One region of the Paenibacillus sp. SN-8-1 genome, then DNA from elsewhere that is predicted to be linked to it. Evidence: riboswitches for the same ligand, from Rfam matches in the RefSeq annotation. Region 1 holds a riboswitch; each other region holds the start of a gene.
What was found. A riboswitch is a leader RNA that binds a small molecule or an ion and turns the genes downstream of it on or off. The one in region 1 is predicted to bind cyclic di-AMP.

Region 1 (4,844 bases):
TGCTTCTTGCCGGTCTTATTCAGATTATCCATATTCCCCTCCATTAGTGAGCCGCAGCCTTGCTGAAGATTCAGACTTCCTCGATAACAATAGGCTCTATATATTTTAATTTTAACTAATAATCCTCCAGATGCAAACATATACATGCCTTAGATGCTTGTCAACGGGAGGTATCCAAGAATGACCCCACCACGGATCAAAATTATACTCATTTCCATTCTCAGCTTTATTGTTATCGGCGGCGCTGTATGGCTCAGTCTGACACCCGCCCCTGCCCAGCCCTCATTTGCACCAGAAATGGGCAAGCTCCCGCAAGATCAGCCCAAGGCACCAGAGAGTATCGGCACTCCAGGTACGGAGCAGCTTAGTGACCGCGTTGCCGAATATCACATCGATGTGAATCTGGATGAGAAGGAACGCACCTTAATCGGCACTGAAAGTGTGACTTGGAAGCACCCGGGTAGACAACCCGTGAGCGAGCTCTACTTTCACCTGTATCCGAACGCCTTCGCTTCCAAGGATACGACCTTCATGAAAGAATCCGGAGGCAAGCTTCGAGGGGACACCATGCCGAAGGATGGATGGGGCTCCATGAAGCTGACCGGAATCCGGACCACCGACGGCATCTCCTTGATTCACCGTCTTCAGTATGTTCAGCCTGATGATGGGAATACGAAGGACCAGACCCTGGTTAAGGTTCGCCTTCCCCGTCCGGTTCAAGGTGGAGAGAGCATCACCCTCCTCATTAACTTTGAGGTCCAGCTCCCTAAAGTATTCGCCCGCATGGGTACAGCAGATAACTTCGTGATGGCCGGTCAGTGGTTCCCTAAATTAAGTGTGTATGAGCCAGCAGGAACAAGAGGCCGTACCTCCGAAGGCTGGAACCTTCATCAATATCACGGAAGCTCGGAATTCTATTCCGATTTCGGTATCTTCAGCGTACGGATCAATGTGCCAAGCTCCTATATCGTCGCAGCGACCGGCTTTCCCACCAAGACCGCAGTCGTCAAGCAGAATCGCAAGATTTATCAGTTCTATGCTGACGATGTACATGACTTTGCCTGGGCTGCTTCCCCGAACTTTGTCTATGCAGAGGAGCCTTTCTCTTCAGCCGAGGTTCCCGGTGTACGGATCAAGCTGTATCTCGACCCGCTTCACAAGGACCTGAAGGACCGTTACTTCTATGCGGCTAAGGCCGCTCTGTCTTCCTACAGCAATTGGTATGGCCGTTATCCCTATTCGACTTTATCCATCGTTGTACCCCCGGCAAGCGGCAATGGTGCGGGTGGAATGGAATATCCGACCCTCGTTACCGCCTTCGGAGCCACCTCGGAATCGCCCGGGTATGAGCTGGAGAGAACCGTGGTGCATGAAATCGGCCACCAGTATTTCTACGGTATGATCGCCAGTAACGAATTTGAGGAAGCATGGCTCGATGAGGGATTCACCTCTTATGCCGAGGACAAACTCATGGAGAGCGCCTATGGGATTAAGCCTAATCTGCCTGTGCAGGCAAGCTTCGTGAATCAGCCAGCCGCACTGCCCCTGGAAGCATGGAAATACGCATCTTCTGACACCTATGCCCAAAATGTATATACCCGCGGCAAGCTCGTGCTGCTCGGCATTGAACGTCAGGTTGGAACCAGCACCATGAACAAGATCATGGCCCGCTACAGTGCCAAGTACCGCTTCAAGCATCCCACAACCTCTGATTTTCAGAGAATCGTTGAACAGGTTACCGGGCGGTCATGGAAAGATTACTTCAATCAATATGTATACAGCGGACAAATGACGAACTACTCGGTTGATTCCATTACAGTGAACCCCGTACAGACCAGCGCTGGCCCGCTATATGAGTCTGTCGTGAAGATCAGCAGACTCGGCGGAAGCTATCCGGAGGTCCCCATTCTATTCAGCTTTAAAGATGGACAAATCGTGCGCAAGACCTGGAAGGGCGATGAGAGTCAGATTGTCTACAAGCTGCGGTACAAACAGCCTCTGGCCTGGGCTATGATTGATCCCGGCTATACCCTGGTGCTGGAGAACAAGCATATCAATAACTATCTGAAGGCAGAAGTGGAAGAGAAGACAGGCACGCGGTGGAATCTGGGCATAACCAAAGTAGTGGAGTCCCTACTTGGATTGCTCTCATGGTGAGGTGACCAATAGTAGAATGAGATACATTCGTAACGGATGGCAAAGTACCAAGGAACAGTTTCCGGTCGTCATTATCCTATTTCTATATCAGCTGCTGTGGGGTGTATTTCTCTATAGGCTGATCAATTCTGCCATTATTCCGCTTCTGCAGCGCTACCCCGATCCAGCGCCGAGCGACCTGAGCCGCATTCTATTTCTTATTGAAGGCCAGCTGGAGCTGAAATACAGCTCAGAGGTGCATCTGTACTTCTGGCTTCTTGCCGGCATGTTCATCCTGCGAATACTGCTTACGCCGCTCATTCAGGCAGGAATTCTGTATGGACTTCGTCCGCTAACCCCGGACGGAGCCGGTCTGGTGTTCTTCCAAGGGATTGGCCGGCTGTGGAAGCCGGTCACCATCTTTTACCTCATAGAGCTCATCCTTGTTCTAGGTCCTGCTTACTGGATCGGACCGAAGGTGCTGGATCTTCTTGTACAGGGTATACAGACTGGCGGCTATCCGCTCCTCTATACTGCTATATATATTCTGGGTTGGCTGATTTATGGCTATCTCATCCATCAGCTTCTTCTATATGCACAGTTCGGTTATATCTTCGGGCGGGGAATGTTCTCCTCTATCCTAAGCTGCTTGCGGCGACTGCTTATCGTTACGGGAATATCTCTGTTCCTAGGCGGAACAGCCCTGCTTCTATTCGGTGCTTTCAGTACAGCATCCTGGATCTGGACCGGATTTCTCGCCCTTATCCTTCAGCAAACCTATCCTTTCATTCGCACGACTCTCAGTATTTGGCACATAGCCTCGCAATATCACCTTTGGAATGAGAAGAATTGAGAACTACCTCCATCTTCCTTAAACCCGCGTCCACCAAGGCTTCCGCTTCTCTGCGGAGGCCCTTTTTCTTTCAACCCTCCGGGAAATCTCGCAAGTAACCATTGCCAAAAGATACCTCCCTTGCTACAATGTGAATTATGAACAGACAGTAACAACATTGTAATTATTTTTTTGTCACAGCAGGATATTCGACTTCCATGTCGTATTCTTGTTATAGGTGCACAGATATCAAGCCGAATTCCCGGGCACCGGGAAACGGGGGAACCAATTTTGGGTGAATTGATCTCGCAACGGAGGGATCATAGGGGACCTTCAACCGAATCCTTAAGCTAACCTCGCAGGCATTGGAAGGAGTTTAACCGCTTTTGAAGAAGAAACTTGTAGTTGCAGCAGTATCTATGTCCATTTTGTTCACACTTGGGACTGGAAGCGTTTTCGCAGACTCCAAGCTGGACAAAGTCGTGGACAAAGTAATTGGCACGGAGTATAAGTCAGGTGGAACTACCACTAGCGGCTTCGATTGCTCAGGCTTTACGATGTATGTATTTGACAAACTGGGAATAAACCTTCCTCACCAATCTGGCTCCCAATTCAAAATGGGCAAGGCCGTATCGAAAGATGAATTGAAAGCCGGAGATCTGGTATTCTTCAATACTTTTGGTAATGGTGTGTCACATGTGGGTGTATATGTCGGTAATGGCAAATTCGCACACGCCTCTTCCTCAAAGGGCGTTACCATCAGCAAGCTGAGTGATAGCTACTACACCAACCGCTACGTTGGAGCTAAGCGTATTATGAGCAACGAAGTATTTCAATCTGTTGCCGATTCCTCTAAAGACAACGACGATGTAGAATAAGCAGTTCCCTTGGCCCGCCCGCAGTGATTCTTGCCGGAATCTTGCGGGTTTTTGTTTGCCCAAAACTAGGGATTTTAGTTAGTATTAACCAATTTTTCGACAAATAAATCGTAATCATATGTTTTTTTGACATAAAAAGTGAGATCCAACTTGCCAAAGCTTGGGGCCTTTGGTACAATAGTCAAGGAATTAGTAACAACTTTGTAATTATTACTGTCATATGTCGGAGCGTTCTGAAGGCTGTCTTGATGTTCATTACAAGAGTCATACAAGCACTTCCCGTGAACGCTGGGTCCTGAAATCTCGTTATCTCGAGGATTTTCAGTTCAGGTGCACTAAACCAACAAATCAGCCGAATTCCCACGCACCTGGGAAACGGGGGAACCAGTTATGGGTGAATTGATCTTGCATTAAAGGGGTCATAGGGAACCTTCAACCGAATCCTCAAGCTAACCTCGCAGGCCTTGGAAGGAGTTTAACAACTTGAGAAAGAAACTAGCAGCAGCGGCAACGAGCTTGGCATTATTGTTCACACTTGGAACAGGTAGCGCTTTCGCAGATTCCACACTAACTCATACGGTGAAGAGTGTATACGGTACTCCGTATAAATGGGGTGGCGTAACTTCAAGTGGTTTCGATTGTTCCGGATTTACATCTTTTGTGTTCAAGAAGATGGGTGTAACACTTGCCCGTCAATCCAAAGCTCAATTTCATCAAGGTTCTCCAGTTATGGCGAAGAGCCAGTTGAAAGCAGGAGATCTTGTCTTCTTTAATACGTTCGGTACCGGTGTATCTCATGTCGGAGTATTCATTGGAAACGGCCAATTCGCACACGCCTCTTCCTCAAAAGGCATCCATATTGACCGTCTCAGCAGCAGCTACTACAGCAAACGCTACGTTGGAGCTAAACGTGTTCTCAGCCAAGCCAAATACACTAAATATGCTGTGAACCTGTAAACTCCATTCCCTCAAATGGAATTTACATCCGCGTGGACCGC
Region 2 (4,844 bases), 220 kb from region 1:
ATTACAATATATCGCTATTTTCAATCTTACCGTTATTCCCGGTTCCCGCTCCAGAAAGCGATCATCTACAGCTGCTGCTGGCTAATGGCGGCTCAGTATATTATGGCTGCAGGAGAATTATGGCGCGTTAGCTGGTGGATGTACCACTTCCTGCTGCTGGCTTCGATGATTGTGATGATTACGGGTCTAATTAGACAGTATGCATCCACTCCGTCATGGAATATGACCTTTAAGGGACTCTATTCCACAAATCCGATGGAGCGGATTACCAGCTGCCTGTCTCCCAGTGTGAGGAACTTGATTCAAGCAACCGAGGAGAAGGACCTGTATACGGCTGGACATAACTTCAGAGTTACGATGTATGCGATGAAGCTTGGCGAGGAGATGAAGCTGTCACCCGAGGAGCTCCGGGCGATCTCTCAAGGGACTATTATTCATGATGTCGGCAAGATTCATGTTCCAAATGAGGTCCTGAACAAGCCGGGGCGCTTGACGCCTGAGGAAAGAGATATTATTGAGCTTCATCCCGTCAAAGGTTATGAGATGTGCCGAACGCTTGGATTCATGAAGGATGAGCTGGATATTATCCGATCTCATCATGAGAAGTGGGATGGCACTGGATATCCGGACCAGTTAAAGGGGGAGCAGATTCCCTTGCTGGCCAGAATCGTGGCTGTCGCGGATGTGTATGATGCGCTAACTTCAACCCGAGCTTACCGGAAGGCCTGGACCCACGAAGAAGCGATGAAGCTGATTACCGAGAATCAGGGGACTCATTTCGATGCGGAATGTGTTAAGGCTTGGATTCGGGTATGCGAGCAGAACCCTGAGGTCTATGAGTATCCGGCGCATGTGATGGAAGAGTGGGATCAAAGACGAATGCTCCACCCTGGGGGAGAGCCCAAGGGGGCTGGGGTCATCGGCTAGAGTTAGAACGTAGGGGCACATGAAGTGCCTCTTTTTTATTTGCTATTATTGATCAATTTACAGATGCAGATGCTATTATGCGACATCACTATTATATTAGTAATAAGGTGGGAGTTACGGAAGGAGGAACGAGGGGATGGAAGTTAGAGATCAGGAAGTAGTCTTGATCCACGCACAGGCTAATTACTATAAGAGTGCGCAAGAACAATTAATTGGAGACCTGATCGTGACAAGCCAGAGGACGATTTTCGAATCAAAGAAAGTGAGTATATTTGCGGAAGACATGGAGATCTCTCACGATCAGATTAAATATATTGAGAAGTTCAACTTTTTATCTTTAATCCCTAGTGGACTAAAGATTGTAACTGTTACAGGAGAGCAATTTAAGTTTAGAACGGCAAATCGGGATGGGCTTATTAAGGCGTACATACAGACACAAGTTACAGTACTTTGAATCATTCCGCTTGTGGAGCGGCCGTGAAATAAAAGGGGGAAGTCCCGCTAGCCATAATGGCTGATGCGGCTTCCCCTTTTTTGAGTTTACTTTGTTAAATGATAAGGAACCGTTGTAACAATAACTTTTCTCCGGTACAGCAGCTTGGTACGAATCACAAGACCCGACTGATTATGGAGGATGTTATGCCAGCCCTTCTTGGGAATGAACTGGGGAATCACCACGGTGACCTGATAATTCGATTCACTTGCCTTGCGCTGGACGGTATCTACGAATTTGAGAAGCGGCTGGATGATGCTGCGGTAAGGCGAGTGCAAGGTGACCAGTCTGACATCAGGCTGCCACTTCATCCATTTGGCCTCAAATTCGTTCTCATCCTGCTTTTCAAAAGACACATACACCGCAATGACCTGATGCGCGTTAAGCGACTTGGCATAGTTCAGTGAATTCTCAACCACATGAGTAATCCCCGCAACAGGAACAATGATCACGTTCCCTTCGATTGGTATGGAGGGCTCACAGGTCGTAAGCCGCAGCTGATCCCCGACCGCCAGATAGTGCTTCTTGATCCGGTAAAAGATATAGATGATAATCGGCAAGAAAATCAATACGGGCCATACCTGCGCGAATTTGGTTAAGAAGAACATAATCGTAACGATCAAGCTGATCAGGGCACCGATGCTGTTAATAATGAGTTTGGACATCCAGCCGCTCGGCTTCTCCCGAACCCATTTGAAGATCATGCCTGTTTGGGACAGGGTAAACGGGATGAACACGCCCACAGCATACAGCGGAATCAGGTGCTCAGTCTGTCCTTTGAACATAAGGATCAACAGAATGGAGCAGACTCCGAGAATAATAATACCGTTAGAGTACCCTAATCGGTCTCCGCGAACCGTGAACATTCTGGGAATGAACTTATCCTTAGCCAGATTGACGGCCAGTAGCGGGAATGCGGAATACCCCGTGTTGGCAGCGAGAATCAAGATTAAAGCGGTCGTCCCTTGAATAAAGTAGTACATGAAATTCCGTCCAAAGGTCTGTTCAGCAATTTGTGAGACGACAGTGACCTCAGCTCTCGGCGCAACTCCGTAATAGTAAGCCAGGAACACGATGCCAGTGAACAGTAAGGCCAAGAGTGTTCCCATCGCCATTAAGGTTTTGGAGGCATTATTGGGAGCCGGGTCTTTGAAGTTAGGAATCGCATTTGAGATAGCTTCTACACCGGTTAGCGCCGAACTGCCGGAAGCGAACGCCTTGAGAAGCAGGAACAAGCTTATACCCGCTACGGGAGTGCCCACCGGAGTATGGAGCTCAGGGGATACGTGCCCGGTCAGAATATTGTAAATGCCCACCGCGATAAGGATGAACAGAGCCAGAACGAACAAATACACAGGATAAGCGAGAATGGAAGCGGACTCCGTTACCCCTCTCAGATTCAAGGTGGTAATGAAGAGTACGAATACGATCGCAATAATCACTGTAAAAGGGTGCAGACTCGGAAACGCAGAGGTTATTGCATCCGTACCGGCCGATACACTCACCGCAACTGTGAGAATGTAATCGACCAGCAAGGAGCCTCCGGCCACCAAGCCGTAATTCATTCCAAGGTTCTCCTTGGATACAACATAAGCCCCGCCGCCATGCGGATAAGCAAAAATAATCTGCCGATAAGATAAAATAAGAGCCGCGAGCAATACCAGCACACCTACCGCAATCGGGATGGAATACCAGAAGGCTGCCGCACTAAGAGTAAATAGTACAATCAGGATTTGTTCAGGACCATAAGCTACGGATGATAGCGCATCGGATGAAAGGATTGCTAAGGCTTTGGTTTTGTTGAGCTTTTGCTCACCCAGTTCATTTGACTTGAGTGGGCGCCCAATTAGGATTCTCTTTAGAGCTGACAATCTTTTCACCACCATTTAAGTCAATAAATTTAACAACTTCAGTTACGCCTACGAAGTGTAAAATGCCCACTAGTCTAATCTAAAATACTGTGGACACGGATATTTTACTTAAACGAGCTCCACCTTCCTTCTCAAATAACGCTTACGGAGTTAGCTGTCGGATTCGGGCCCTTGAGTAGCCCTACCTTGAAAGGATTCACCCCTGGATTGCTGCGGCAATCCGTTTGAACGGTTCCCCCGTACTCATACGAGTTTCAGCGATATGGAAATCGAAACCGATGCTTATGATACTCTCCTCCACCATCCTTGTAAACACTTTTTCATCCACATTAAACGGCTCGTCCAAATGTAGAATAAGCACTTATTTAAAGGAAGCGATTACATTTAGACAAAGAGGTATTCCTTTGTCCCATGAGCTTCTTAACGTCGGTTTCCCAGCGTTCTATCGCCTTTTCGAGCGATCAGGAAAAGCCCCCTCCGAAGGCTGGAGAGGGCTCGCTTATAAATATAAAATTAGTTTCTTATCCTTGCTCTGTCTTTTCCTTGTCACCGCCGAATTGAACGCCCAGGTGGCCGTTATGACTACCCAAGTTTCCTCCTATGTCAAAGCCCACACCTTTGCCGCCGCCCAAATGGGCGTCGCTGTGGATGCCTACGCCATGCTTGCCGCCCACTTTGCCGCCCACGTCATAGCCGACACCCTTGCCGATGCCAAGGTGTCCGCCGGCGTGTGCGCCGATTCCGTGCTTGCCGCCCACATTGGCTCCGGCATCAAAGGCTAAGCCCTGCTTCAGGTTCAAGTCCGCGCCGGCATGGGCGCTGGCGCCATAGGTGCTTCCGCCGAGCTGTCCGGCAGCAGAGGCGCCGATTCCTTGAAGGCCGAGATGGCCTTCGCCCTGAAGACCGAGCCCGTGCTTGCCGCCGATTTTGGCTCCGGTATCGACTTGAAGTCCCTTCCCGCCGCCGAGGCTGGCATCGGCATGAGCACCTACCCCATAACCGCTGCCGCCCAAGTGGCCGCCAGCCTGGAACCCTGCTCCTTGCCCGCCGCCGAGATGCCCGGCGGTCTGTATTCCTACGCCATGCTCACCGCCAAGGCTTCCGGCCGCATCGAAGGCAAGCCCTTGCCCGCCACCGATCTGGGCATCAGCATGGGCATCAAGCCCGTACTTTCCGCCATACTGGGCTTTGGATTGAAGGTTCAGCTCGAAATCCCTTGGTTTGGTCTCCTGATCTTCATTTCTGCCGTAGTACTGTCCGTCCCTATGATGGTGATGGTGCTCACCTCCGTGATCATGTCCAAATCCGCCTTCATGGTGATAACCGGGGTATCCTCCGCCTGGGAAATACCCGGGATATGGATAGACGTAATAGGGAGGATACGAATAAGGGTAGGGATATACATATGGGTAATGATAAAGGTAAGGATACAGATAAGGAGTAGGGTAGGAATAGGAATTCGGATAAATGGAGCGGTAATTCGGATATCTATTAGGGAAGTACGGCGGATACGTCATCTGAGCATTTAGGTCGGTACTCACATTACTTGTCAT
Region 3 (4,844 bases), 2.1 Mb from region 1:
AGGTAGAGGATTTCGGTTATGCTATTGGGGTCAAGAAGGATAACCCCGAGCTGCTCAGCAGTATTAATAACACACTAGCCCATTTAATCAAGGATGGCAAAATTCAGCAGTTCGTTGATGATGCCAGCAGCTTGGTTAACGGGAAGCAGAAGGCCCAAGATACATTCTCTTTCTTCCTGAAATATAAAGATTATTATATCGCGGGTATTAAATATACACTCCTTCTGTCTGTACTCGGAGTCATATTCGGGTTCATTATCGGGCTCTTCATCAGCTTGCTGCGGATGAACCGAATCGCGATTCTTCGCTGGATCGGTGTGGCTTACATTGAGGTTCTGCGCGGAACACCTATGCTTGTCCAGCTCTTGATCATTCATTATGGGCTCGCGCTGACCTTCCATATTAATTTCACTGCATTGGAATCAGGGATAATTACTTTATCCATCAACAGTTCAGCCTACCTTGCTGAAGTGTTCCGCGCAGGTATTCAGGGCGTGGATAAGGGGCAAATGGAAGCTGCAAGATCACTTGGAATGTCCAGTGGTAAGGCGTTCCGCTTCATCATTCTACCGCAAGCGATTAAGAATGTTCTGCCTGCGATTGGTAATGAATTCATTACGATCATTAAAGAATCCTCGATAGTTTCATTCATCGGTGTAGCTGATCTGATGTTCCAAGCCCAGGTGGTTCGCGGTATTTCTTTTGCGGGGCTGAATCCTCTCCTCGTTGCAGCCGTGATCTACTTCATCATGACCTTTGTACTTTCTAAACTATTGGGTCTATTGGAAAGGAAGCTGAGAACTAGTGATATCCATTAAAAATTTGCATAAATCCTACGGAAAGCTGGAGATTCTTAAAGGCATCGATGCAGAGATTGAGAAAGGTGAAGTTGTTGTCGTTATTGGTCCGAGCGGATCCGGTAAAAGTACATTTCTCCGCTGCCTCAATTTGCTTGAACAGCCTACTGCAGGCGAAATCCGTTTTGAAGGTGAACTAATCACAGATAAGAAGCATAATATTAACCTGACACGTGAGAAAATGGGCATGGTATTCCAGCAGTTTAATCTGTTCCCCCACAAAACGGTGCTGGAGAATATAACTCTAGCTCCCATCCAGGTTAAGAAGCTTGATCGTTCAAAGGCTGAAGAGATAGCTCTGGATCTGCTCCGAACCGTTGGACTTGAAGACAAGAAGGGAGCATTTCCCGCACAGCTGTCTGGTGGACAGAAACAGCGGATCGCCATTGCGAGGGCGCTTGCCATGGAGCCGCATGTAATGCTCTTCGATGAACCTACATCGGCCCTTGATCCAGAGATGGTGGGCGAGGTTCTGGATGTCATGAAGAAGCTGGCTGAGAAGGGAATGACCATGGTCATTGTTACTCATGAGATGGGCTTTGCCAGAGAAGTCGGTGACAGGATTCTGTTCATGGATCAAGGCACGATCATTGAGCAGGGTTCCCCAGAAGTTGTTCTGGGCAATCCAACCCACCCGCGTACACAGGATTTCTTAAGCAAAGTATTGTAAAGGTAGGAACAGAATCAATTGTATAACCTTAAGCTCTATCCCAATGGATAGAGTTTTTTTTTTGGAAACTCAGGGACCCATATCTATGGAATACTTGTAATAATTTACGCGATACGAATATGATTTCCAGCAATTGCTTGGTCAATTGGTTACAGAATTGTGATATATTCGAAGTGCCGAAACTTGAAGCTTTCAAGTGCGGGGGATGATTTACGGATTAACTATCTTATCAACATCTGATAGATAATCCTTGGGGTGAAGCGCTGCTTTTTAATTAGAGCGCCGGGTTGTATCCTCAATCCGAATCCGACAGCTAACTCCGCAGGCATGATTAAAAGGAGGATTTTATTTATGTCATCTAAGAATCTTACACAGAACAAAAAGGTAAACAAATTGTCGTTAGTCGCGAAAACGGTTACAGCCATGCTTGGCATGGCCGCGTTTATCCACATGACCCCTGTCCATGCTGACTCCGTACATACTGCAGTAGAGGGAGACACCTATTACACACTGTCCAAGAAATATGGGATCTCTATCAACAACCTAATGACTGCGAATCCCAGTATCAATCCTAATAATATTTATGCAGGATTGCCGATCAAGCTGCCAACCAGTCTGAAAACTGCCAGCATTGGGGCTAGTCTGATCGTTAAAAAGGCAGATCCGCTTGCTACACTCAAAGTATTCACAGCAAACAAAGTTGTGGAAGCATGGGGGAAATCTTTTAATTACTCCAAGACCATCAATGTTGTAGCTACAGCCTATTCCGCAGATCCTAGTGAGAATGGATGGGGGCCGGTTGATTATTATGGTAATCCGCTTGCTTTGGGCACTATTGCAGTAGATCCCAAAGTAATCCCTATGGGAACTAAGGTGTTAGTGACCGGTCATAGTCATTCTGGTCTTCCGAAGAAAGCATTTGTTGCAAAAGCGACAGATCAAGGCAGCGCGATCAAAGGGAACCGTATAGACATCTTCATTCCTGGCAGCCAGTCGACTGTGGACACATTTGGCTTTCAGAATGTGAAGCTATATGTCATTAAATAATTGGAATTAATTCAAAGAGGAAAGACTCCAGATATATATGGAGTCTTTCCTCTTTTGCTTACTTAGATCCTTTGATATGGAGGAGTTTGCTCAGATCAACAAAAGTATAGCCCTTACTTCTTAGTGTGTTTCTTACTTCTGGCAATGCTTGTACAGATCCCGAGAGATCTGCGCCAACTCCACCTCCGGCATGCTGAAGAATAATGGAGCCGGGACCTGCGGCGCTCAAAATATTGCGTTTCACCTGATCTTTGGACAGACCTTTCCAGTCTTTCGAATCAACGTTCCAATTAATCACCTTGTAACCACTGGCCTTCGCCCATCGCAATTGCTCCTCATTAATCTCCCCATAAGGAGGCCGGATTAACTTGGGGCGGGATCCTGTAAGGTTGTAAATGATCTTCTCAGTACGGAGAATCTGATCTTTGAAATAAGCAAGGTTACGATTTTTGAATAAAGGGTGGTTATAAGAGTGGTTGCCGATCAGATGTCCCTCACGTTGAATACGCCTGACAAGACCAGGATGCTTCTCCGCCCGATTGCCCACCACAAAGAAAGTGGCTTTAATATGATATTTAGCAAGAATATCAAGGACTTGAGGGGTGAAGCGGGGATCAGGAACATCATCGAAGGTCAGCGCGATCTGCTTAACGTGAGGCCCCCTGAATTTAAAGGTCTCGGCATACTTCCTTCTTAATTCACCAAGTGTTAATGATTCATGACTTGATGCAACTTTGCTTGTGGAGTTCTGCTCCTCAGGGTCCTGAGTCATCCGGGCTGCAGAAGCAGCTTGGGAACTCGGCAGCATCGATAGGACAAGCAACACAAATAAAATTGCATATTTGTTCCGCATCAAGAAATCTCTCCTTTTACAGGACATAGTACCTGTTGTTATTTCCTGATATGGGCGGTTTTATCCAGAGTCCGCCTGCTCTGTGAGCAATATCACGGCAGCCCCAGTTGAAAAGAGGCATCGTAATGTTCAGGGGGGAGTAAGTCATGGCTGAAATATTGTCTAATATCCAGGTCTCGCCTGGGGTGTTCCGTATGAAGATAGCAGGGAAATATGAGGGCCGAGCCGGGCAGTTCTACATGCTCAGGGGCTCCAGAATAGAACCTTTACTTTCCAGACCACTGAGTATTTTTGATCTGAGTGACCATTACATAGAATTCCTCTATCAAGTTGTCGGTGAGGGTACTCACCTGTTCGCGGGCCTTAAGCGGGGAGACTCTTTGAACCTGGTCGGCCCTTTAGGGAACGGATTCCCGGTATTAGAGGGAAGAATTGCACTGGTTGGGGGCGGCATTGGAATAGCTCCACTGTATTATGCAGCCAGACAAATGGTGGCTTCAGATGTCTTTCTCGGTTTCCGGGAGGAAGCCTATTTAGTCAGAGAGTTTAGTTCAGTCTGCAGCAGAATTCAGGTTAGAGTTGGAGGAAGTATTTTGGATGAGGTTGTCTTTGAGGACTATGACTATATCTTTGTATGCGGTCCTACCGGCATGCTGAAGGCGGCGGGTCAAAGACAAGCTGAGCGGCACTATACAGGTAACCTCTTTGTATCAGTTGAGAACAAGATGGCCTGCGGAATCGGGGCATGCCTTGTATGCAGTGTCAAAGTTCCGGGTGGAACCAAGCGGGCGTGTGTGGAGGGGCCTGTATTTCTTGCAAAGGAAGTGGACTTCGATGATTAATCTGTCAGGAAGCATTGCTGGTGTTCACTTCAAGAATCCGATTGTGATGGCGTCTGGAACATTCGGGTTTGGTAAGGAGTATGCGGAATATTACAATATTTCAGCTCTGGGCGGAATCGCGGGGAAGGGACTGACCTTGCATCCCAAATCGGGAAATGAGGGGCTTCGGGTATTTGAGACGCCCTCGGGAATGCTCAATAGTGTTGGCCTGGAGAACCCAGGCATCAAGCACTTTCTAGAGAATGAGGCCACCTTTTGGGAGGGCCTTGACCTGGCGAGAATTGTAAATCTGGGCGGGAACCATATAGATGAATATATTGAAGGGGCATTGATGATCAATCAGGACTCCAGGCTTCGGGAGACCAAGGGTCTCAAAGCGGTTGACATCATTGAACTGAATATTTCATGCCCTAATGTAAAAGAAGGCGGGATTGCCTACGGGATCAAGACTGAAAAGGCCCGGGAAGTCGTGCGCGAAGTGAGAGCTGTTACTTCCATCCCATTGATCATTAAGTTGTCACCTAATGCGGAAGACTTGGTATCGATGGCTCTGATGTGTGAAGAAGAGGGTGCTG

Region 2: another riboswitch for cyclic di-AMP. It lies ahead of ACRRNK_RS01695 (APC family permease); the one in region 1 lies ahead of ACRRNK_RS00490 (C40 family peptidase).
Region 3: another riboswitch for cyclic di-AMP. It lies ahead of ACRRNK_RS10260 (3D domain-containing protein); the one in region 1 lies ahead of ACRRNK_RS00490 (C40 family peptidase).

What each region holds. Positions count from the first base shown of each region.
Region 1 is NZ_CP194782.1:101,608-106,451, reverse strand. It holds gene ACRRNK_RS00505 (YwhD family protein) at 1-32, opposite strand, end outside; gene ACRRNK_RS00500 (M1 family metallopeptidase) at 181-2,157, shown strand; gene ACRRNK_RS00495 (hypothetical protein) at 2,174-2,989, shown strand; cyclic di-AMP (ydaO/yuaA leader) riboswitch at 3,211-3,348, shown strand; gene ACRRNK_RS00490 (C40 family peptidase) at 3,355-3,846, shown strand; cyclic di-AMP (ydaO/yuaA leader) riboswitch at 4,187-4,325, shown strand; gene ACRRNK_RS00485 (C40 family peptidase) at 4,330-4,803, shown strand.
Region 2 is NZ_CP194782.1:318,797-323,640, forward strand. It holds gene ACRRNK_RS01685 (HD-GYP domain-containing protein) at 1-927, shown strand, start outside; gene ACRRNK_RS01690 (GRAM domain-containing protein) at 1,064-1,381, shown strand; gene ACRRNK_RS01695 (APC family permease) at 1,468-3,306, opposite strand; cyclic di-AMP (ydaO/yuaA leader) riboswitch at 3,415-3,561, opposite strand; gene ACRRNK_RS01700 (hypothetical protein) at 3,813-4,844, opposite strand.
Region 3 is NZ_CP194782.1:2,172,603-2,177,446, forward strand. It holds gene ACRRNK_RS10250 (ABC transporter substrate-binding protein/permease) at 1-818, shown strand, start outside; gene ACRRNK_RS10255 (amino acid ABC transporter ATP-binding protein) at 805-1,527, shown strand; cyclic di-AMP (ydaO/yuaA leader) riboswitch at 1,692-1,870, shown strand; gene ACRRNK_RS10260 (3D domain-containing protein) at 1,879-2,574, shown strand; gene ACRRNK_RS10265 (polysaccharide deacetylase family protein) at 2,633-3,427, opposite strand; gene ACRRNK_RS10270 (dihydroorotate dehydrogenase electron transfer subunit) at 3,574-4,269, shown strand; gene ACRRNK_RS10275 (dihydroorotate dehydrogenase) at 4,262-4,844, shown strand, end outside.